DNA from 4 places in the Kocuria sp. UBA1838 genome. Region 3 is predicted to be linked to each of the others. Evidence: riboswitches for the same ligand, from Rfam matches in the RefSeq annotation. Region 3 holds a riboswitch; each other region holds the start of a gene.
The links. Region 3 has a riboswitch for S-adenosylmethionine ahead of B3I25_RS09335 (cobalamin-independent methionine synthase II family protein). Riboswitches for the same ligand answer to the same signal wherever they lie in the genome.
Positions count from the first base shown of each region.

Region 1 (5,667 bases), on a different contig from region 3:
CGTCCGCGATGAACCGCGCGGGAACCGCGCCCAGCGCCAGGGACGTGTCCAGGACGTGGTCCACCGCGAACCCCTCGGACGGCACAGCGTGATCCGCGGTGAGGCCGAGTTCGGACAATCGCGTGGCGGTGCGCTCACGCAACCGGGCGAGGGTGTCCAGCACGGTGGTGGCGGGGTGCTGTTGCGGGTCCTTCCAATAGGACTCGAGTGCGCGCTTGAGCTCGCGGTCGGGGCCGATGCGGGGGTAGCCCAGGATCGTGGCGGCGGGGAACGGGACGGGCTGGGTGCTCATGGGAACTCCTCGGAGCTGGTGTGGGGTATGGCGGTTAGGGGGTGTGATGAGCCGCGGCAACGGGTGTGCTCCGGCGCGGCGGGGTAAGGGGAACGTCAGCGTGGGTGGTGCCGCTACGAACGATTTTCGGCCTGCCCGGATGTGGCGGTCGAAGCCAACACGATCGGTTCACGGGTCGGTCGGGGCTGGTGCGGCGGTCAGGCCGCGGGGCTGCGGCCTCGGTATTCGCGTGCGGCATCCCGGACCCGCAGGTGCTCCAGGATGGTCAGCGCCGCCTCGGGGCGGTTGAACGTGTACAGGTGGAAACCGGCGCAGCCCAGATCCATGAGGTCGTCGATCAGGGACAGGGTGGCCGCGACCCCTCGGTGGCGCAGTTCCTCAGGAGTGTCGGCGCGCAGGAACCGGGTGAGGCGTTCCGGGACCCGGACCCCGGTGATCTCGGTCATGCGCTGCAACCGTTGCGGGTTGCTCAGCGGCATGAGCCCGGCGACCACGGGGATGTGGATGCCCTCCGAGCGCGCGCGTTCCAGGAACGTGGCGTAGTCCTCGGGTTCGTAGAGCACCTGCGTGATCGCGTAGTCCGCACCGGCCTCCTGCTTGTCCCACAGGGACGCGAGATCCGCCTCGAAGTCGCGGCCACGCGCGGGGGACGGGTAGCACGCCACCGACACGGACAGCGGTCGCTGACCCGGGCGGAACCCGGTGCCGAAGCGACGTCGTTCGACGTCCCGGATCAGCTCCACCAGTTGGGAGGCCCGGCCCAGGCCACCCGCGGGGGTCCGCCATTCCCCGGTACCCAGGGGCGGGTCGCCGCGCAGCGCGAGGAGGTCGCGAACGCCGTCGTCCAGCAACTGGTCCACGGCGCGCTCGAGACCCGCGCGGTCCGTGCCACCGCACGTGAAGTGCGCCATGACCGGGGTCTTGGTCGTGCGGCGCAGGTGGCGCAGCGCCTCGCGGGAGACGCCGTGATGGCCGGCGTGACCGTGGGTGACGGAGAAGAAATCCGGCCCGGCCTGGGCCATGGCGTCGATGTTGCGCCACACAGTGTCCGGGTCCGCGGTGGGCCGCGGCGGGAACACTTCGAACGAGACGAGCGTGGAGCGGCGCGGGCGCCGGACCAGCCAGGACGTCCCCGTGGGCGGGCCAGTCACGGGCGCGGGTTCTGACGCTGCGAGGGGTGCGGGCATATAAAAAATCCTCCGGCCTTAGGACGCCGGAGGACGAGCTCCGAGCGCCGTACTTGCCGACCACGCGGTTGCGCGGCGGCCGGATCCTCATCTGGGGCACCCCACTACAGCTGGAGGGTTGCCGCCCGGCTAGCCAGAGCTTCGCACCGGGACTCATGATCCTTTGTTACGAGTAAGCGTAGCACAGCCCCGTGACGAGGCCCACGAACGATGACGGAACCGCCGGCCTCCCGCCGCGCTCGTCTTCCCAAGCGGGCGGAATGGACCGCACGGGGGCACCTGGGCCCTGCCGTGGTCATCCTGCCCCACGACGTGCAGGACATGAAGATGCCCGAGTTGGGACCCGAGAACTGGGTCTCGCGCTCGATAGCCGCGGCGCCGGCCGCGGGCGGGTCCGCGTCCTCGCAGGCACCCGCTCCGACGACGACGCCGTCCCCCTTGCGCAGCGCGACCGCCAACCCCGGTCGTCACGAACCCTGGGACCTGCCGGGAGCGACGTCGTCCACGCAGGAACCCTGAGTTCGGGCCGCCGTGCATCCGGCGGCTCGCCGGTGCACCCGCGTGACGAAAGCGCGGCGAAAAGCAGGGACGCCCACCCGGTCAACCGACCGGTTGAGCGCGCCTTGGCGTGTCATCAGCGACTCAGCACGGGTGCCAGACCTTGCCTCCCGGTTCGTAGCACCGGGGGCCGGTGTAACCGGGATAGCCGCCATCACTCTCGGGAGCCGGGGGCACGTGGGGTGCCGCCGGCAGCTGCGGGGCAGCAGGTACCCGGGGCGCGGCCGGTAGCTGAGGTGCCGCGGGCTGCGCGGGGGCGGGGTCGTAGTTGTAGCTTGGTTGCGGAGCGGGATTGGGCTGGGGTGCCGGATCGCCCACGGCGACCTCGTCCTCCACGACCGCGGGAGGCGCCTCGAGCGTCGGCGTGGGAGTGGGTGTGGAGGACGGGGTGGGACTCGGCGTCGCGCTCGGGCTCGCGGTGCTCGAAGTTGTGGTGCCGGGGGATGCGGATTCCCCCGGCGGCGCGCAGTCCTGCTTCGGGTCGAAGAAACCGACCTGCATGGCCTGGGCCACGTTGTACGCGCTGTCCATCTCTCGCCGGTACGTGCTGTTGGCGCCCACGGTCATGGGCGTTGCCAGGCCCGCCTTGACGAGTGCCTGGTTGGCGTTCAACCCGTCGTCGTCGCGGGTCACTCGTGCGAGGGTGCGGCCGTAGCGGTCCGTGCGTTCCACGTCGTAGTCCAGGTGGATCGTGGTTCCCTTGGGCAGGAGGTCCTCAAGCTTGGCCGTGGCCTCGTCCGCGAGGCACTCGCCGGGCTGACCGTCCCGCGCGACCTCCGGGGTATTGATGTTCAGCAGCCGCACCCGCGTGGACTTCCCCGCGATCGTGGCGTCCAGGGTGTCCCCGTCCACCACGCGTTCCACTGTGGCCACTGAGTCGTCCGGGGTGGTGCGCAGTGCGGCATGGTGTAGACAAGACGCATGGCCACCATCGATGAGCTTCCCGGTGAGATCGTCGCGGACCTGCGTGTGAGCGATGCCCGTCCCCTGAGCGGCGGGGACACCGCCCACGCCTACTGGCTCGAGACCCCGGACGGGCCCCTGTTCGCCAAGACCATGCCGGGTGCCCCGGCGGGCGTGTTGGCGTTGGAGGCGGCGGGACTCGAGGCGCTGCGCGCCGTCGCCCCCGCCGAGGTGCGGGTGCCCAGGGTGCATCACGTGGGCGATGAGGCCCTGGTGCTTGAGTGGATCGACGAGGGTCCCGGACGGCAGGACCGTGCCACGGAACGCAGCATGGGGGCCGGTCTCGCGGCCATCCACCGCGCGCGAGCCCCGCACGTCGGGTGGCTCTCGGCGGAGCTGCCGGAACGCATCGGCTCGTTCCCGGTGGATCTCACGCCCACGGACGACTGGGCCGACTTCCTGTTGCACCGCCGCATCGAGCCGTTACTGCGCGCGGCGATCGACGCGGGACACCTGGACCCCGCGGCGTCGGACCTGCTGGCGCGCGTGGCGCCGCGAGCGGACGAACTCGCGGGCCCTCCCGAGCCCCCGAGCCTGCTGCACGGTGACCTGTGGGCAGGCAACCGCGTGGTCGATCGCAACGGGACGAACTGGCTCATCGATCCGTCCTCGTTCTACGGACACCGCGAGTACGACCTGGCCATGATGCAGCTCTTCGGCGGTTTTGGGCGGGAATGCTTCGCGGCGTACGACGACGTCTACCCCCTCGCGGACGGCTGGCACGACCGGGTGCCGTGGTACCAGTTGCCGCCGCTGCTGGTGCATGCGATCAGGTTCGACGGTGGTTACGGCGGGGCGGTCCTGCGGGCCCTGCGCAGTCTGATGTGACACTACGGGGCGCGTCCATCACCCGCTGAGGACAGGGCGTTCTCGGCCGATGACCGCGACAAGGCAGGTGCGGACAACGTTTTCCACCCGCGTGACATGGGTGGACACGTCCCCCGCACGTGCAGCATGATGTTTACTAGATTGTCTAGTTACCCACAACGCGAGGAACGCGATGGAGAGCAGTGCAACGTGGTACGGGCCGGTGAGCCCGCAGTCGCGTGCGCTGCGCCGGGTGGTCGTGCTCAACGCGGAGATCGCGTACGAGATCCGCCGCATCTTGGGGCTCAAGGGAACCGATTACGCGGCCATGGCCATGCTCATAGTCCATTCCATGGGGCCCACGGAACTGGCTCACGCGCTGCACATCACGACGGCCTCCGCGACCGCGGTGGTGGACCGACTGGTGCGCGCGGGTCACGTGGTCCGGGAGCCCGTGGAGGGGGATCGACGCCGGATGACTGTGCGCGCGGTGACCTCGTCCAGGGAGCGGACCCGGGAGCACGTCGTGCCGGTAATCGGGATGGTCGAGGACGAGCTCGACGCCCTGGACGAGCCCGGGCGTGAGGCCGTCCTCCGGTTCCTGAGAGGTACCGAGTCCCGTCTGGAGGAGTACTTGGAAGACTTGCGCGGGCGCGCGGACCAGGCGTCCCAGGACGATCCCGGGGCGGGTGGGTCATGACCGAACGCGTACGCACCGCCCGGTCCCGTGAATCCCACCGAGCGGCTCCCGGGATCCCGTCCGTTACCGATCCTGGGGCCTCCCCGAGTGTCGCCCCCGCTGACGACGCCGCCTGGCGCCGTTTCCGCACCGCCGTGGGGGAAGAGCTGGACGCGTTCTTCGCGGCCCCCGCGAATCGAGTTCCCACCAGCCCGGGTTTCGGGGTGCTGTGGGAGCGGGTGCGCGAGCACATGGTGGGCGGCAAGCTCATCCGGCCGCGACTGACGTGGATCGCGTGGTCCTCCTTCGCCGGGGGCGCGGGGGATGAATCGAGCGCGCCTGACCCGCTCGTCGCGCCGGACGCCGGGGATGCCGCGGAGACGCCGGGTGTGCGCGACGCGGCCGGAGACGGGAACCACACGGCGGGCGACCGAAAGACAGAGGCGCCGGACCCCGAGTGCGTGCGCCTGGCGGCGTCGTTCGAGATGCTGCACGCGGCCCTACTGGTCCACGACGACGTGGTGGACCGCGACTGGCTGCGCCGGGGCATGCCCACGGTGGGAGAGCTGTTCCGCCGTGACGCGGCCCGCGCCGGCGCACCCGAGCACGAAGCGGAACACGCGGGGGCCTCGGCGGCGATCCTCGCGGGGGACCTGTTGTTGGCGGGGGCACTGCGGCTCGCGACCACGTGCGCATCGGACCTCGCGCGGTGTCGCGCCGTGGCGGACGTGGTGTTCGACGCCGTGACCGCCTCCGCGGCCGGGGAGCTGGATGACGTGCTGTTGTCCCTGCATCGCTTCGGCGCCGAGCACCCCGGGGTGCAGGACATCCTGGACATGGAGCGGCTCAAGACCGCCACGTATTCGTTCGAGGCCCCGCTGCGGGCCGGCGCACTGCTCGCGGGTGCTCCCGCGGACGTCGCGGAGCGGCTGGCCCAGGCCGGCGCCATGCTGGGCGTGGGGTACCAGGTGGTGGACGACGTCCTGGGGACGTTCGGTGACCCGGGACTGACCGGCAAATCGGTGGACGCGGATCTACGTTCGGGCAAGGCCACCGTGCTCACCGCCCACGGGATGGGGGTACCCACGGTCCGCCGGGTCCTCAGGGACCTCGCGGCGGAACGCACCACGGTGCATCACGCGCGGGAAGCGCTCACGGCCTCCGGCGCCAAGGACGTGGCC
Region 1 covers NZ_DDIY01000003.1:154,715-160,381, reverse strand. The annotation lists gene metE (5-methyltetrahydropteroyltriglutamate--homocysteine S-methyltransferase) at 1-292, opposite strand, end outside; gene B3I25_RS01635 (methylenetetrahydrofolate reductase) at 490-1,443, opposite strand; SAM riboswitch class IV at 1,524-1,640, opposite strand; gene B3I25_RS01630 (hypothetical protein) at 1,690-1,998, shown strand; gene B3I25_RS01625 (thermonuclease family protein) at 2,122-2,910, opposite strand; gene B3I25_RS01620 (fructosamine kinase family protein) at 2,959-3,828, shown strand; gene B3I25_RS01615 (MarR family winged helix-turn-helix transcriptional regulator) at 4,001-4,507, shown strand; gene B3I25_RS01610 (polyprenyl synthetase family protein) at 4,504-5,667, shown strand, end outside.
Region 1: another riboswitch for S-adenosylmethionine. It lies ahead of B3I25_RS01635 (methylenetetrahydrofolate reductase); the one in region 3 lies ahead of B3I25_RS09335 (cobalamin-independent methionine synthase II family protein).

Region 2 (5,667 bases), on a different contig from region 3:
GGCGATCTGCTGCAGCGTGGCGTTGATGTCCGTGGTGGGGGTCGTGGTCATCGACTGGACGCTGATCGGGTGCTCCGACCCCACACCCACCGCACCCACCTGGATCTGGCGGGTCTTGCGCCGGGGCGAGAGCACCGGTTGGGGCGCGGCGGGCATACCGAGATTGACCGAGGTCACGAATTGCCTCCCAAGGAAGTGGCGTCCGGGGCCCGTGACGCGCGCCCCGCGATGTTGCACTGTCCATTGTGCCCCACTCCTCCCACGTGCTACAGCCGCACGTGATGCGCCAAACACGACGCCGCCCCCGGAATGTTCCGGGGGCGGCGTCGCCATGGTACGGGGCGCGTGAGCGTCAGCGGCGCATGATCCTGCGCGCGAGCCAGTTGCCGAAGAACTGTACGAGCTGGACCAGGATGATGATCACGATCACCGCGGCCCACGTGACCTGGTCGTTGAAGCGTTGGTAGCCCAGGCGCAACGCGAAGTCACCCAGACCGCCGGCACCGATCGCACCGGCCATCGCGGACATGTCCGTGATGCCGATGACCAGGAACGTGTACCCCAGCACGAGCGGGCCGAGCGCCTCCGGAAGGATCACCGTGGTGATGATCTTCCAGCGCGAGACCCCCATGGACCGCGCGGCCTCGATCACCCCAGGATCCACCGTCATGAGGTTCTGCTCCACGATGCGGGCCACCGCGAACGTAGCGCCGATGGTCATGGTGAAGATCGCGGCGTTGGGGCCCAGGCGCGTGCCCACGACCGATTCCGTGACCTGACCCAGGGCGGCCAGCAGGATGATGAACGGGATGGGACGCACGAAGTTCACCAGGAGGTTCAGCGCGGTGAACAGTGGACCGTTCTCCAGGATGCTGCCCCGCCGGGTCACGTAGAGCCCCATGCCCACGGCCAGGCCGATGAGCCCGGCCAGCACGAGGGTCACGGAGACCATATACAGCGTCTGCCCGGTTGCGTCCAACAACTGCGGGCCCAGAGCAGACCACTCCATCACTCACTCACCTCCCGCACCGTGGTGACGGCGCGCAGACTCTCGACGGCGCGGTCCACGGACTCGTCCGAACCGGTCAGGGACAGCGTGAGCGTTCCGAAGGACTGTGACTGCAGGATGGAGATCCCCCCGAAGGCAATGTTGAAGCTGACACCGTCACGGGCGGCGTCCGAGAGCACGTCCCCGATCCGGTTCTGGTCGGTGACGTCCACCAGCACGAGCCGCCCGGGGTGTTCCCGGCGCAGCTTCTCGATCTCGTCCGCGCGCGGCACGGTGCGCGTGACCGAGGAGACGAACTTGCGCGTGGTCTGCGCCCGCGGGTGGGCGAAGACCTCCGCGGTGGTCCCGGTCTCCACCACCCGACCGCTGTCCATCACGGCCACGCGGTCCGCGGTGGCCCGCACCACGTCCATCTCGTGGGTGATCAACACGATGGTGATCCCCAGCTCACGGTTGACGCGCTTGAGCAGACCCAGGACCTCCTGGGTGGTCTCCGGGTCCAACGCCGAGGTGGACTCGTCCGCGAGCAGCAGTTCGGGATTGCTCGCGAGCGCGCGGGCGATCCCCACGCGCTGCTTCTGACCACCCGAGAGCTGCTCGGGGTAGTTCCCGGCGCGCTCGGTCAAGCCCACGAACTCCAACAGTTCCGCGACCCGCGCCTTGCGTTCCTCGGGCTTCCACCCGGCACGCTTGAGCGGGTACTCGATGTTGCCCGCCACGGTGCGTGACGTGAACAGGTTGAACTGCTGGAAGATCATCCCGATCTTGCGGCGGATGGGCGCCAGCTGGGACTCGCTGCGCCCGTCCACACGGTTACCGGCGACCTCGAGCGTCCCGGACGAGATCGGTTCCAGGCCGTTGATCAGCCGCACGAGGGTGGACTTGCCCGCCCCCGAGTAGCCGATCACCGCGAAGATCTCACCGCGGCGGATGTCCAGGTCCACGGAGTCCACCGCGGTCACGGTGCGCGGGCGGCGTTTGGACCCCGTGACGAAGACCTTGCTCACGTCCCGGAAGCTGACCAGGGTGTCCGCCGTGGCGGACGGGCTCACTTGGTCTGCTCCTTGAGGTCCTGCGAGTAGCGGGCCAGCAAGTCCTTGAGCTCCTGCTGGTCCACCTTGGTGGGCACCGCGGTGCCCTTGGTCTCGGTCTTCTCGGCGTCCTGGACCTTGTCGTCGTAGTAGAAGCTCGCGACCTTCTTCAGGGTCTCGTTGTCCGCGTTCGCCTCGGTCGCGGCGAAGAGGTTGTCGTACACCTTGGCACTGTCCGCGGTGGGATCGTCCTGAGCCAGCGCGGACTCGGGATCGATGTTGGCGCGGTCCAGGAAGTCGTTGTTGACCACGGAGGCGGCCACGGAGTCCATGGACAGCACGGTCTGCTCGGCGGAGACCGGGCGGACCGTGACCTTGGACTTGGCGGTGTCGATGTCCTGCTCGGTGGGGGCGATCGTGTCCTTGGTGAACTCCACGAGACCCTGCTGGTGCAAGAGGTTCAGGGCGCGGGACAGGTTGATCGAGTCGTTCGGCACGGCGATCTCGTCACCCTGCTTGAAGTCACCCACGGATTTCACGCTCTTGGAGTACAGCCCCAGCGGGAAGATGGACGTGGAGCCCACGGGAGTGATGGTGTCCCCGGAGTTGTTGTTGTAATCGGCGAGGTACGCGATGTGCTGGAACCAGTTCATGTCGATGTCACCGCTCTTCAGAGCGGGGTTCGGCTGGCTGTAGTCACTGAAGTCCACGTACTCGACCGTGATGTCGTTGTCCGCGGCGACCTGCTTTAACGCGTCCTGCACGGGGGTCGAGCCCACGATCCCGACGGTGATCTTGCCGTCCGCGGCCGGGTCCGAGTTGTCGGAGCCGCCGCCGCACGCGGTGAGGGTGAGGCCCAGGGTGGTGGCCAACACGACGGGAATCAAACGCTTGGTTCGCATGATCATGCCTTTCCAGGGGTCTGTGACGGGGACTCGCGGGGCGAACAGTCCCCCCTGGATGAGGGCACACGGGACGGGCACGTGCTGATTTCCGGGGAACCGCACTTGCCGTGATCTGTTGCAACCGCGACCGGATGGTCATCTGGGGCACCCCGCTACGGGAGAGGGTTGCCGTCCGGCCAGCCAGAGCTACGCGCCGGATCTCGTCATCCACTCGGAATTTTAGCACGGCCCTGCCATGGGCCGGCGACCGCCGGAAGGGCCCTATGCCATCCCGGCGATACGTTCGTCCGCGCGGGCCCGGGCCCACTCCTCCGCCCCCAGGACGTCCTCGAGGGTGGGCCGCGTGACGCCGTCGTGATCCTCCAGCACACGCTCGACCATGTCCACGATCTGCATGAAGCCGAGCGCCCCGCGGTGGAACGCGTGCACGGCCTGCTCGTTGGCGGCGTTGAACACCGCGGGCCACGTCCCGCCGCGCGAACCCGCGTGCTTCATGAGCTCCACGGCGGGGAACGCCTGCGAATCGAGCGGTTCGAACGTCCACTGTGCGGCCCGGGTCCAGTCGCACCCCGCGGCGGCGCCGGTCACGCGGTGGGGCCAGCCGATTCCGAGCGCGATGGGCAGGCGCATGTCCGGCGGGGACGCCTGCGCCAGGGTGGATCCGTCCACGAACTCCACCATGGAGTGCACGACCGATTGCGGATGCACCGTGACGTCGATCCGGTCCAGGGGGACGTCGAACAGTAGGCTCGCCTCGAGCACCTCCAGTGCCTTGTTGACCATGGTCGCGGAGTTCGTGGTGACCATGACCCCCATGTCCCACGTGGGGTGCTGCAGGGCCTGTTCGGGTGTCACGCGCGTGAGCTGCTCGCGCGTCATGCCGCGGAACGGTCCGCCGGACGCCGTGAGCACGAGCCGGCGCACCTCGGAGGCCGTCCCGGAGCGCAGGGCCTGGGCGATCGCCGAGTGTTCGGAGTCCACGGGGATCAGCGCGTCCTGGAGGCCCGTGTCCGCCGCGGCGCGCAACACGAGCGGACCGCCCGCGATCAGGGACTCCTTGTTCGCGAGCGCCACCCGCCGACCCGCTCCCAGCGCCGCCAGGGTGGGTGCGAGCCCGATGCTCCCGGTGATCCCGTTCAGCACGAGGTCCGAACCCTCCCACTGCGCGATCCGGGTTGCAGCGTCCGGCCCATACAGGACCTCGGGTGCCGCCGACGACGCCGCGCGTGACCGGTCCGCAATCAGCTCACGCAACCGGGTGGCGTCGTCCGCCGTACCGCTCGTGCCCACCGCACGGACACCGAACGTCACGGCCTGCTGCGCGAGCAGCTCGAGGTGACCCGCGCCCGCGGCGAGCGCCACGACCTCGAAGGGCTCGTGGGTGGCATCCGAGACGGGCCGGCGCAGCCCCGCGGCCTCGGACACGACGTCGAGCGCCTGCGTCCCGATGGATCCCGTGGACCCCAGGATCACGAGGCGCCGGGGGGCCTGCCGGGTGGCGGAGTCGAGATCGGGGGTCATGCCGGTGGAGGAAGTCATGACCCCAGTATCGCGTGAGCGCCGCACCCCGCACGCACGGCACCGAGCACACGACTCCGGACGCACGACACGGGAGATACGACAAGGGCGCCACCCGGAGGTGACGCCCTTGTGCGGATGGCCCGTTCAGGACCCGCGGATGATTCAGCGACGGCGGCCGACGACGGCGCCGTAGATGAGCAGCACGATGATCGCGCCGATCACGGACGTGATGATCGTGCCGATGCTGAAGCTGTTGATCCCGTCGCTCAGGCCGGGGATGAAGCTACCCAGCCAACCGCCCAGGAAGGCCCCCACGATGCCGAGGATGATGGTGACGATGATCCCGCCACCCTGCTTGCCCGGAAGGATCAGCTTGGCGAGCGCGCCGGCGATCAGACCGAGGATGATCCAGCTAATGATGCCCATTTCTCCACCTCTGGTTCTCGTTGTGCGCGTTTGCGGTGTTCCGCAACCGCATGTGGTCAGCGAACTGGTTCACAGTGTAGTACCAGACATCAACGCTACACGGGCCGCCGCGTCCGGATGAAACCGGACACGGCGGCCGTGTCAAGGGGCGGTGAACCAGGTCAGTGCGAGACGGCCTTCTCCGCTCCCACTCCCGTGAGGGAACGCACTTCCATCTCGGACTGCTTGCGCGGGTCCTCCGGCCGGCGCTCGCTGAGCGAGCCCAGGAAACCGAGCAGGAAGGACGCCGGGATCGAGATGATGCCGGGGTTGGACAGCGGGTAGAACGCGAAGTCCGCGCCGGGGATCATGGAGGTCTCCGATCCGGACATCACCGGGGAGAAGATAATGAGCACCACGGAGATGATCAGCCCGCCGTACATGGACAATACCGCGCCGCGCGTGGTGAAGCGCTTCCAGTAGAGCGAGTAGAGGATGGTGGGCAGATTGGCGGAGGCCGCCACCGCGAAGGCGAGGGCCACGAGGAACGCCACGTTTTGACCCTGCGCGCCAATGCCGCCGGCGACCGAGATCAGGCCGATGACCACCACGGTGGTCTTGGCCACGCGCAGTTCCTGACGCGGGTCCGAGGTGCCCTTCTTGATCACGGACGTGTAGATGTCGTGTGCGAAGGACGCGGAGGCCGTGATGGCCAGACCGGCGACCACGGCGAGGATCGTGGCGAACGCGACCGCCGCAATCAGACCCATGAGGATGGACCCGCCGAGTTCGTACG
Region 2 covers NZ_DDIY01000019.1:36,362-42,028, reverse strand. The annotation lists gene ispG (flavodoxin-dependent (E)-4-hydroxy-3-methylbut-2-enyl-diphosphate synthase) at 1-177, opposite strand, end outside; gene B3I25_RS11890 (methionine ABC transporter permease) at 353-1,009, opposite strand; gene B3I25_RS11885 (methionine ABC transporter ATP-binding protein) at 1,009-2,061, opposite strand; gene B3I25_RS11880 (MetQ/NlpA family ABC transporter substrate-binding protein) at 2,058-2,942, opposite strand; SAM riboswitch class IV at 3,039-3,153, opposite strand; gene dxr (1-deoxy-D-xylulose-5-phosphate reductoisomerase) at 3,207-4,466, opposite strand; gene B3I25_RS11870 (GlsB/YeaQ/YmgE family stress response membrane protein) at 4,629-4,892, opposite strand; gene B3I25_RS11865 (solute symporter family protein) at 5,054-5,667, opposite strand, start outside.
Region 2: another riboswitch for S-adenosylmethionine. It lies ahead of B3I25_RS11880 (MetQ/NlpA family ABC transporter substrate-binding protein); the one in region 3 lies ahead of B3I25_RS09335 (cobalamin-independent methionine synthase II family protein).

Region 3 (5,667 bases):
GGGGTGTCGGTGATGCGCAGGGCCGTGAACTGCGCGGCCCACTCGGGGGTGTCGTGCTGCGTCATGGCCGGATCACACCCGCTCCACGAGCAGTGCTGCACCCTGGCCCACGCCGATGCACATGGTGGCCAGGCCCTTGGCGGTCTGCTCCCGCTCCATCCGGCCCAGCAGGGTGATGACGATGCGCGAGCCCGAGGAACCCAGGGGGTGGCCCAGGGCGATCGCCCCGCCGTCCCGGTTCACGATCTCCGGGTCCAGGCCGAGCCGGCGGATCGATGCGAGCGACTGGGTCGCGAACGCCTCGTTGATCTCCACGGAGCCCAGATCGCCCACGCTCCAGCCGGCGCGCTCCAGGACCTTCTCGGATGCGGGCACCGGGCCCAAGCCCATGATCTCGGGGGCGAGACCGGCGGAAGCACCGTCCACGACGCGGCCTCGGGCGTTGAGCCCGTACTTGGTCACGGCCCGTTCGCTGGCCACGATCACGGCGGACGCGCCGTCGTTGAGCGAGGACGAGTTACCGGCCGTGACCACGGACCCGCCCTTGACCACGGGGCGCAGCTTGGCGAGCACCTCCGGGGTGGAGCCCTCGCGGGGGCCCTCGTCCGTGTCCACGACCGTGACCGCACCCTTGCGGCCGCGGACCTCCACGGGCACGATCTCGGCGTCGAAATGACCGGCGCGGATCGCGGCCAGGGCCTTCTCGTGCGACTGCGCGGCGAAGGCGTCCGCGTCCTCGCGGGAGATTCCGTCCACCCGGGCGACCTCCTCGGCCGTCTCGGGCATCGAGTAGGTGGCCTTGCCGTCCCGCGAGAGCGGGCCCTCCACGAACGCGGGGTTCACGAACCGCCACCCGATCGAGGTGTCGAAGACCTCCCCGGGCTTGGCGAACGCCGTACGGGGCTTCTCCATGACCCACGGCGCGCGGGACATGGATTCCACTCCACCGGCCACCACGATGTCCGCGGCCCCGGACTTGATCATCTGGGACGCGATCGTGATCGCGGACATCCCCGACGCGCACAGCCGGTTGACCGTAATCCCGGGGACCGTGTCCGGGTACCCGTTGAGCAGCCACGCCATCCGGGCCACGTTGCGGTTCTCCTCACCGGCGCCGTTGGCGTTGCCCAGGATCACCTCGTCCACGAGCGCGGGATCGATGCCGGCGTCCTCCACGACGGAACGGATGCACAGTGCGGCTATGTCGTCCGGGCGTACCGAGGACAGGGCACCGCCGTAACGACCCACGGGGGTTCGCGCCCCTCCGACGAGGAAGGCTTGCGGCATCGAGGACATGGCAACTCCTAAGTGGGGCAATAACCGACCGATTGTTCACTGTAAAGGTTCCCCGATCATGTGAGCCACGTCAATCGATGACGGTCACGCGGGGAAGAGCGCGACGGGCCCGGCAACCGTATGGCTGCGGGGCCCGCCGTGCGCCGTCGTGACCTCCGACGAATCAGAGGCCGGGACGGTTGGTTCGTGTGCCGGGGATCAGTGGCGGCGGATGCGCGCCGGAGCGGTGGTCTCGGGCTCGCCGGCCACCGGGGGAACGATCTCGTCCGGATGCGCCCGGACGTACTCCTGGTGCACCTCCGCGACGTGCAGGTCCTTGCCCTGGTCCGACTTCTTGACGAAGGAGACCGCGATGAAGGACACGAGCGAGATCAGGGAGATGTACAGGCCGATGGTCCACGCGGCGCCGGTGCGGTTGAGCAGCAGCTGGGCGATCATGGGGGCGAACGCGCCACCAATGATCGACCCCAGGGCGTAACCGATCGAGACACCGGAGTAGCGGACGCGGGCCGGGAACATCTCGGCGTACATGGCGGACTGCGGACCGTAGGACGGACCCAGACCGATCGTCAGGATGAAGATCGCGGCCGCGAACAGGGGCAGGGACGCCGTGTTGAGCATCCACCACATGGGGATGGCCCACAGGATGATGATGCCGTAGCCGATCTGGAACGTGAGCTTGCGCCCGATCTTGTCCGAGATCCACCCGCCGAACATCGTGAAGATGAGCCACCCGACGCCGCCCACGAGGGTGGCGATCAGCGTCTCGGGGCGGGACATCCCCAGGGTCTTGGTGCCGTAGGACGCGAAGAACGCGATGACCAGGTAGCCCGCGGCGTTGTTCGCGGCGAAGATCAGCGCGGCCAGGATGACCTGCGGGGAGTTGGTCCGGAACAGCTGGTCCAGGGGAGCGGAGGACTCCTTGGCGCGCTGGCGCATCTCCAGGAACACGGGGGACTCGTCCACGGAGCGGCGGATCAGCCAACCCACGAAGATCAGCACGATGGAGAACAGGAACGGAACGCGCCAGCCCCAGGCCTCGAACTGCTCGGGGGTCAGGATGGTGCTCAGACCGAACATGAACAGGGTGGCCATCAGCACGCCCAGGGGCACACCGATCTGGGGGTAGGCGCCGAAGAAGCCGCGCTTGTTCGCGGGCGCGTGCTCCACGGACATCAGGGCCGCACCACCCCACTCACCACCGGCGGAGAAGCCCTGCAGGATACGCAGGACCAGCAGGATGATGGGGGCCGCGATACCGATCTGCTCGTACGTGGGCAGCAGGCCGATCAGCGTGGTGGCCGCGCCCATCCCGAAGAGGGTCATGACCAGGGTGATCTTGCGCCCGTACTTGTCACCGATGTGACCGGCCACGATCGCACCCAGGGGACGGAAGAGGAAGCTGATGCCCAGGGACGCCCAGGCGACGATCTGTCCCAGCGTGGCGTTCTGCTCGCCCGCCGGGTTGAAGAAGTGGGTGGCCAGGATGAAGGCGGCCGCCTGCGCATAGATGAAGAAGTCGTACCACTCGATGGTGGTGCCCACGAGGGTGCCCGCAAGGACCTTGCGCTCTTCTCGGGTCATGGTGTGCGCCGGCTGAGCGGGCGCTGAGGTGGTGGATGCCATGTGGGTCTCCAGGATCGGCGGACGCGGGGTCCGTGGGGTGCCAGTGGCGGGGTGGATCAGGGGAATAACCGACCGATTGGCCTCGAAATAAGTGTACGAAAGAATGTGAAGCGCACCACACGTTTCGTGTACTAAATCGTATATTTTTCCCGGGCCGTTCACCCGGGCGGGCAGCATGTCGGCCGTTGTGACGCGTTCATGACACGGCAACGCCCCCTCCCGCCGTGCCGCACCGTGGAAGGTGCGGGCGCAGCGGAAGGGGGCGGGCGGCGTCGTCCGGGAAGATCGGGGAACCGGAACGGTCAGCGACGCGGTGGGACTAAAAGCTGCAGGACCAGCCGCGCGGCCTGATCAGAACAGGCGCTCGGACGCGATCCGCGCACCCTCCACGAGGGACTCGAGCTTGGCCAGCGCGATCTGCGGGTGCAACCGCCCGCCCAGACCGCAGTCCGTAGAGGCGATCACGTTCTCCTTGCCCACCACGGACGCGTACTGCTCGATCCGGTCCGCCACGAGCTCGGGGTGCTCCACCACGTTGGTCGAGTGCGAGACGAAACCGGGGTAGACCACCTTGCCCTCGGGCAGCTGGTGGTCCTTCCAGACCTTCCACTCGTGGCCGTGGCGCGGGCTGGACGCCTCGAAGCTGTAGCCCTGCGCGCGGATGGTGAGCATGAGGTCCACGAGGTACTTGAACTCGAGGTCCGTGGTGTGCGGGCCGTGCCACGAACCCCAGCACAGGTGGAAGCGGATCTGCTCCTCGGGGAGGTCGCGCAGTGCGTAGTTCAGCGCGTCCACGCGCAGCTGGGTGAAGGCCAGGTAGTCCTCCACGGTGGGCTCGGGGTTGATCTGGTCCCAGGACTCGGCGATCGAGGGGTCGTCGATCTGCACGGTCAGTCCGGCGTCTACGATGGCCTTGTACTCCTCGCGCATCACGTCCGCGCACGCGTAGACCAGTTCCTCGTCCGTGGCGTAGTACTCGTTCTTCACGCGCGCGCAGGAGCCGGGGGACAGTGCCGCGACGAAGCCCTGCGTGGCACCGTTCAGGGCCATCGCGTCCTTCACGCGGCGGATGTCCCCGGCCACAGCCTCCTGACCCGTGTAGGTCAGCGGGCCCGTGATCTTGGGCTGGGAGACCGTGTTGCGGTGCACGAGCACGCCCGCTGTGGGGTCCTCATAGGCGTCCCGGAAGCGCTCCCGGTCGCGGCGGTCGGGGAAGCTCGTGAGCACGATGTGTCCCGGGCTGGAACGGTGCTTCTCGCCCTCGTTCCAGCGGTCCTCGTCCGTGGGGGTCAGCCCGCCCAGGCGGTGGAACGAGTAGTTCCACCAGGCCCCGTAGTCCACGGCGCCGGACGTGGTGTGGCCGTACTCGCCGTCGTTGACGATGTCGATGCCGATCTCGCGCTGGGTGCGCACGATCTCTGTGACGCCCTCGTCGAGCGCCTCGCCCAGCTGGGAGAGGTCGATCTCGCCCGCCTGGAAACGGTTGTTGGCCTTCAGCAGCTCGGGCGTGCGAGGCAGGGAGCCCACGTGGGTGGTCTGGATGCGATCGGTGTTCAAGGGCATGGCTGTGCTGTTCCTTTCCATCGGTCCTGGCGTTAGCACCGGTGTCACCCCGGTTGCTGCGGCTTCCACGAGCCAGATCTCTCGGCCGCTCTGGATGGGTACTGCTCCATCCAACAGCATCGCGAGGAGCGGACGCCAGTCGTGGTGTGTCGGACGACGACGCCGCTCCCCGGGTTCCTCCTGCCCGGCCCCTCGGGCTCGGGTCACCGGGGCTTCCGTGACCCGGCGGACTCCGGTGCGGGCTGTGACTCGTAGCTGGTCCGGGGTGGTCCGTTCCGGATCGTGACCCGGCGGCCCCCCCCGGGGCGTAGCGTGACGCGGTAGGAGAACCGTCCACGCGCAAAGAGGCTGTCATGGAGCAATCACTCGAGGGAAAGAAGGCCCTGGTCACCGGTGGGGCCAGCGGGATCGGCCGCGCCGCCGTGCAGGCGTTCGCGGACCGCGGCGCCCACGTGGTCGTCGCGGATATCAATGAAGAAGCCGCTCAGACGACGGCCTCCGAGGTGGGCGGGAAGCCTGGGTCGTGGACCTCTCGGATACCGCCGCGCTCGCCGAACTGAGCCTGGACGTGGACATCCTGGTCAACAACGCGGGGATCCAAAAGGTGGCCCCCGTGCAGGACTTCGACCCCGCGGACTTCCACCGCATCCTCACGCTCATGCTCGAGGCTCCGTTCCTGCTGATCCGTGCCGCACTGCCGCACATGTACGAGCGCGGATGGGGCCGGATCATCAACGTCTCCTCCATCCACGGTCTGCGCGCGTCCGCGTACAAATCCGCGTACGTCACGGCCAAGCATGGGCTCGAAGGGCTGTCCAAGACCGTGGCCCTGGAGGGCGCTGAGCACGGTGTGACCAGCAACTGCGTCAACCCCAGCTACGTGCACACCCCGCTCGTGGACAAGCAGATCAAGGACCAGGCCGCGACCCACAGGATCCCCGAGGACCAGGTGATCGAGAAGATCATGCTCACCGAGTCCGCGATCAAGCGCCTCGTGGAACCCGAGGAGGTTGGCGAGCTCATCGCGTTCCTGGCCGGCCCGTCCGCGGGCATGGTCACGGGTGCGTCCTACACGATGGACGGTGGCTGGACGGCGTTCTGAGTGCGGGGCGACGTCGCCGCGTCCACCCTCGCTGCCGTTCGGTGTCGAGGCAATGGCCCGCGTTCCACGGCCCCTCTCCG
Region 3 covers NZ_DDIY01000017.1:47,683-53,349, forward strand. The annotation lists gene B3I25_RS09320 (enoyl-CoA hydratase/isomerase family protein) at 1-65, opposite strand, end outside; gene B3I25_RS09325 (thiolase family protein) at 73-1,296, opposite strand; gene B3I25_RS09330 (MFS transporter) at 1,495-2,922, opposite strand; gene B3I25_RS09335 (cobalamin-independent methionine synthase II family protein) at 3,274-4,485, opposite strand; SAM riboswitch class I at 4,500-4,586, opposite strand; partial or broken gene B3I25_RS09340 (3-hydroxybutyrate dehydrogenase) at 4,839-5,587, shown strand.

Region 4 (5,667 bases), on a different contig from region 3:
CTCGCCCCACGTCTCGTACGCGAGGTGCACGTCCGGCAGCCGGAACCGGGACTCGAGCACGAGCTCGCCGAGTTCGGCCCGCCGTACGACGCCGTCGCGCCGCGTGCGCGGCCCGTTGCCCACGACCGTCATGGTCAGTTCCCCGTGTCCTCCGCCGACGACGCCGCGTCGCCGGCAGCGTCGCCGCGCGCACCCACCGCGGCGAATCCGGACTCGAGGTCCGCGAGGATGTCGTCGATGCCCTCGACACCCACGGACAGCCGCACGAATCCCGGTTCCACGCCGGCCGCGAGCTGCTCCTCGTCCTTGAGCTGGGCGTGCGTCGTGGAGGCGGGGTGGATCACGAGGGAGCGCACGTCACCGATGTTCGCCACGTTGGAGTGCAGGCTCAGGGCGTCCACGAACGCGACACCGGCGTCCCGGCCGCCGTCGAGCACGAAACCGAGCACCGACCCGGCACCCTTGGGCGCGTACTTCAGGGCGCGGTCGTGCCAGCGCGAGGACTCCAGACCGGCGTAGGACACCGAGCGCACCTCGGGGCGGGCCTCGAGCCACTCGGCGACCTTCTGCGCGTTGGCCACGTGACGTTCCATGCGCAACGACAGCGTCTCGATGCCCTGCTCGATCAAGAACGCGTTGAACGGAGAGATCGAGGTCCCCAGATCGCGCAGCAACTGCACGCGCGCTTTGAGGATGTACGAGAGGTTGACGCCGAAGGCCCCGTCGGCACCGAGATCGCGGGCGTAGACGAGTCCGTTGTACGTCTCGTCCGGTTGGTTGAAACCGGGGAAGCGCTCAGGGTCCCGCGAGTAGTCGAACGCTCCGGTGTCCACGATGAACCCGCCGATCGCCGTGCCGTGGCCGCCCAGGAACTTGGTGGCCGAGTGCAGCACGATGTCCGCGCCCCACTCGATGGGCCGCACCAAGTAGGGCGTGGCGATCGTGTTGTCCACGATGAGCGGGACACCCGCCTCGTGGGCGATCCCGGCGATCGTCTCGATGTCGAACACGTCGTTGCGGGGGTTCGGGATGGATTCACCGAAGAACGCCACGGTGTTCTCGCGCACCGCGTCCCGCCACTGCGCGGGATTGTCCGGGTCCGAGACGAACGTGGTCTCCACGCCCATGCGCGGCAGCGTGTGCTTGAGCAGGTTGTACGACCCGCCGTACAGGGACGGGCTGGCCACCACGTGGGTCCCGGCGCCGCCCAGGTTGAGGATCGCGAGCGTGGCCGCGGCCTGCCCGGAGGAGACCATCAGGGCCCCCACGCCGCCCTCGAGGGACGCGACCCGGTTCTCCACGACCTCCGTGGTGGGGTTGGTCAGGCGCGAGTAGATGGGACCCATCTCCTCGAGCGCGAACCGGGCCGCCGCCGTGCGGGCGTCCGGGAACACGAAGGACGTGGTCTGGTGGATCGGCAGGGCGCGCGACCCGGTCACAGGGTCGGGGTTCTGGCCCGCGTGGATCTGTCGGGTCTCGAACGACCAGCCCTGGGGATTGTCGGGGGTGGGAGCGGTGCTCATGGCCGTACTCCTTCTCGGAAGGATCAGGGGTCCGGTGGCGATCCGCACGGTGCCCGTGCTGTGACCGGGCACCAATGACCCGCGCTTGCCGCACGACGTCGGTCGACGCCACGGCCAGGTCCTCACCCAGGGCACCCCACCGCGGAAGGGAGGGTTGCCGGTCAGCTAGCTGGGGCTTCGCGCTGACTCTCGTGACCTATTACCTCATTGTCCGAACCCGGCGGGGCGGGAGTCAAGCCGGGGACGCTGCGAGCGGGCTCGGGGTCAGTGGCCGCTCGTTCCTGCTGTTCCATCTCCCGGGTGTGCAGTTCCCGGTCCTTCGTCTCACGTGGATGGAAGTAGAACAGACCCGTGAGCACCGCGATCACGAACACCGCGAGCATCACGAAGAACAACGGCCCCACACCGGTCAGGTAGATGACGGGGATGGCCAGCGCCGTGACCAACCCGCCCCCGAAGAACGGTTCGAACACCAGCCTTTGAGACGCGCGTCTCGTTGACCTGGACCAACACAGTCGCCGCCCGGATCAGCCGTCCCGATGCCAGGTCTCGGGAGGTGCGGAGAGCCTGCCCTGCCCACCGGACCGGGCGGCGCAGGTCACACACTCGCCGGGCTCGCGCTCGATTTGGTGGCCCGTGTGGCCGGTGCCACCATGGCGTCATGAACTTGGATCACGTTTCCTTCGCGGCTCAGCCCGACGGCCTCGAGGCCACCACCGAACGCATCGCGAACCGGTTGGGGATCGAACCGGTCAAGGGCGGTGTGCACCCCCGTTTCGGCACCCGGAACATGATCCTGCCGCTCACCGACCACCAGTACGTGGAGGTCGTCACGGTGCTCGAGCACCCCGCCGCGGAGAAGGCGCCGTTCGGTCAGGCCGTCCGTGCCCGTTCTGACGCCGGCGGCGGCTGGCTCGGCTGGGTCGTAGAGGTCCCCGACCTCGCGCCCTTCGAGGCCAAGCTGGGCCGCCCCTCCGTGCCCGGTGGCCGGTTGTTCCCCGACGGTCGGCAGCTCGAATGGCATCAGATCGGCGTGAAGGGTTTGATCTCCGACCCGCAGTTGCCGTTCATGGTGCACTTCGATTCCGAGGACGAGATGCACCCGTCCCAGGCGCGGATCACGGACGTCCGGTTGAGCGGAATGGAGATCGCCGGCTCCCCCGACCGCGTCACGGAGTGGCTCGGCGGTCCCGTGGAGGACGTCCTGGGCTCGCTGGACGTCACCTGGTGCGCCCCCAATGGCACCCCCGGGGTCATGGCCGTCTCGTTCGACACCCCGGACGGCACCGTCACCATTTGATCTGATTCCCTTCGGGACGGCCGACGACGCCGCTCCGCCCGGTCTCCGGCATCAGCCCGCGAGCAGTTGCGGGGCCAGGAAGCCCACGGTGTCCAGGAGAGCGTGGGCGATCAGCAGCGGCATGAGTCGACCGCCGCGGCGGTAGAGCCACACGAACACGAGTCCCATGACCAGGTTCCCGAGCGCGGGTCCGAACCCCTGGTACAGGTGATAGCTGGCCCGCGCCACCGCGGAGGCCACCGCCACGAGCCACCACGACCATCCGAGGGATCGCAAGCGCTCGCACAGGAACGCCACCACGATCATCTCTTCCACGATCGAGTGGCGCAGCGCGGAGAGCACGAGCAAAGAAACCGCCCACCAGGTCTGCTCCATGGTGGATGTGGTGATCTGCGCGGTGATCTCCAGGGACCGGCCCACCTGATAGAGCACCAGGGTGCCGCCGCCCATCACCGCGAACAGGCCCATTCCCCACAGCGTGTCCCACGCGGGTCTGCGCCCATCCACCCCGATCCTGCACAGCACGCCGGGGATCCCCCGCGCCACCCCGGCCATGAGGTACAGGGCCAGCAGCACGGGGACGAGCGCGAAGCCGATGCCCGTGAGCTGGCGCAACGCGTCGATCAGGGGGACGCTGCTCAGGGGCCGGTTGAGCGTCGTCGTGGTGTCGGCCAGCGAGGACCGCATGAGCACCTCGGCCAGATCCAGCACGGCGTAAACCGCGGACGCTCCGAGGGACACGCCGAGCACCAGGACGATCTGAAGCCACGTGTCGGTGCGCGACATAGCGCACTGCGAAGGGGTGGGAGTCTGCACGGGACCATTGTGGCCGCTCGCGAGCGGGACCACGTCTGCGCATCCCCACCCGCCCCTAGACTGTGGGCATGACTTCCGAGCAGCCGTCCTATCCCGTGGCCCCGAGCCGCCCGGTAGAACGCACGTTCCACCGGCACACCTTCGCCGATCCCTACGAGTGGCTCCGGGACAAGGACTCCCCCGAGGTGCGCTCGCACCTGGACGCCGAGAACGCCTACGCGGAGGCCACGACCGAGGATCTGGCGCCCCTGCGCGAGCGGATCTACGGGGAGATCAAGGACCGCACGCTCGAGACGGACCTGTCCGTGCCGTCGCGTCGCGGGGACTGGTGGTACTTCACGCGCACGGTCGAGGGCGGCGCCCACCAGATCTTCTGCCGCGTCCCGGTCACCGACCCCGCGCAGTGGACACCGCCCACCGTGGAACCGGGCACCGCACTGGACGGCGAACAAACCCTCCTGGACGCTAACGCCGCATCCCAGGAGCACGACTTCTACGCGCTGGGCGCCTTCAGCGTGTCGGAGGACGGCTCCAGGTTGGCCTGGTCCGAGGACACCGCAGGTGACGAACGGTTCACGATCCAGGTCAAGGATCTCGCCACGGGACAACTGCTCGCGGACCGGATCGAGCAGACCTCGTACGGCGCGTTCCTCACACCGGACGCCTCCCAGCTGATCTACATCGTCGTGGACGAGTCGTGGCGGCCGTGGCGCGTGTACCGGCACGTCATCGGCCGGGACGCATCCTCCGACGAGCTGCTGTTCCAGGAGGACGACCCCGGCCTGTGGCTCGGGGCCGAGCTCTCCGCGGACAAGCGGTGGCTCATGCTGTCCTCGTCCTGCTCCGAGTACAGCGAGTACCGGATCCTGCCGTTGACCGAGCTGACCGGCTCCCCCACGGATGAGCCGGTCGCCGATGCGTCCGACGACGCCGCTGGGCCGGCTTCCCTGCCCTGGCGCGTCATGATCTCGCGCGAGGACCGGGTGCTCTACGAGGTGGAACCCCTCACGGTGGCCGGCCAGGACTACGTGCTCCTGACCCACGACGCGCACGCCCCCAACGGCCGGGTGAGCCTCATGCCGCTCGGGCACGCGGGCCGTGCCCTCGCGGACCTCGAGCTCACGGACGTCATCCCGGCGTCGGAGGACGTGCGGATCGAGTCCTGTGTTCCCACCGCCACCCACCTGGTCGTGGCCCTGCGCGCGGACACCACGCCCCGGGTCCGCCTGATCCCGCGCCGCGCGGTGGACGAGATCGTTGCGGGCCCACGCGAGGCCGTGCCCTCGACATCGGACACGGGCTCAGGACGCCTTGCGGAGTCGGACGACGCCGCGGCGTCGAGCGCGGCGGCCGGTGCGGCGTCGCCGTCGCTGCTGGACGGGGCCGAGGCCGCGTTCGACGAGGAGCTCTACACGAGTGGCGTGCTCTCCGCGGAGTACGAGAACCCCGTGGTGCGGGTGTCCTACACGTCCTTCGTGACGCCGCCGCGCGTCTACGACATCCCCACGGCCGAACCCGGCGAGTCCGGGACGAACGAGTACGGCGTGGGCGAGCCCGTCCTGCGGCGCGAGGCCACCGTGCTGGGCGGGTACCGCAGCCAGGACTACACCGTGGAACGGGACTGGGCCGTGACCGAGGACGGGACCCGGATCCCCGTGAGCATCGTGCGCCGCGCGGACCTGGACCCCACCCGCCCCGCACCCGTGCTCCAGTACGCCTACGGGTCCTACGAGATCAGCACGGACCCCGGCTTCTCCGTGTCCCGGTTGTCGCTGCTGGACCGGGGCGTGATCTGGGCGGTCGCGCACGTGCGCGGCGGTGGCGAACTCGGCCGCGGGTGGTACGAGAACGGTAAGAAGGACACCAAGACCAACACGTTCACCGACTACGTGGCCGTCACCCGCCACCTCGCCGCCCGCCCGGACGTGGACGCCCAGCGGATCGCCGTGATGGGTGGCTCGGCCGGCGGCCTGCTCGTGGGAGCCGTGCTCAACCTCGCGCCCGAGCTGTACTGTGCGGCGCTCGCGG
Region 4 covers NZ_DDIY01000006.1:247,555-253,221, reverse strand. The annotation lists gene metX (homoserine O-acetyltransferase MetX) at 1-132, opposite strand, end outside; gene B3I25_RS04375 (bifunctional o-acetylhomoserine/o-acetylserine sulfhydrylase) at 135-1,523, opposite strand; SAM riboswitch class IV at 1,600-1,720, opposite strand; gene B3I25_RS04370 (hypothetical protein) at 1,685-1,996, opposite strand; gene B3I25_RS04365 (VOC family protein) at 2,185-2,823, shown strand; gene B3I25_RS04360 (CPBP family intramembrane glutamic endopeptidase) at 2,875-3,639, opposite strand; gene B3I25_RS04355 (S9 family peptidase) at 3,708-5,667, shown strand, end outside.
Region 4: another riboswitch for S-adenosylmethionine. It lies ahead of B3I25_RS04375 (bifunctional o-acetylhomoserine/o-acetylserine sulfhydrylase); the one in region 3 lies ahead of B3I25_RS09335 (cobalamin-independent methionine synthase II family protein).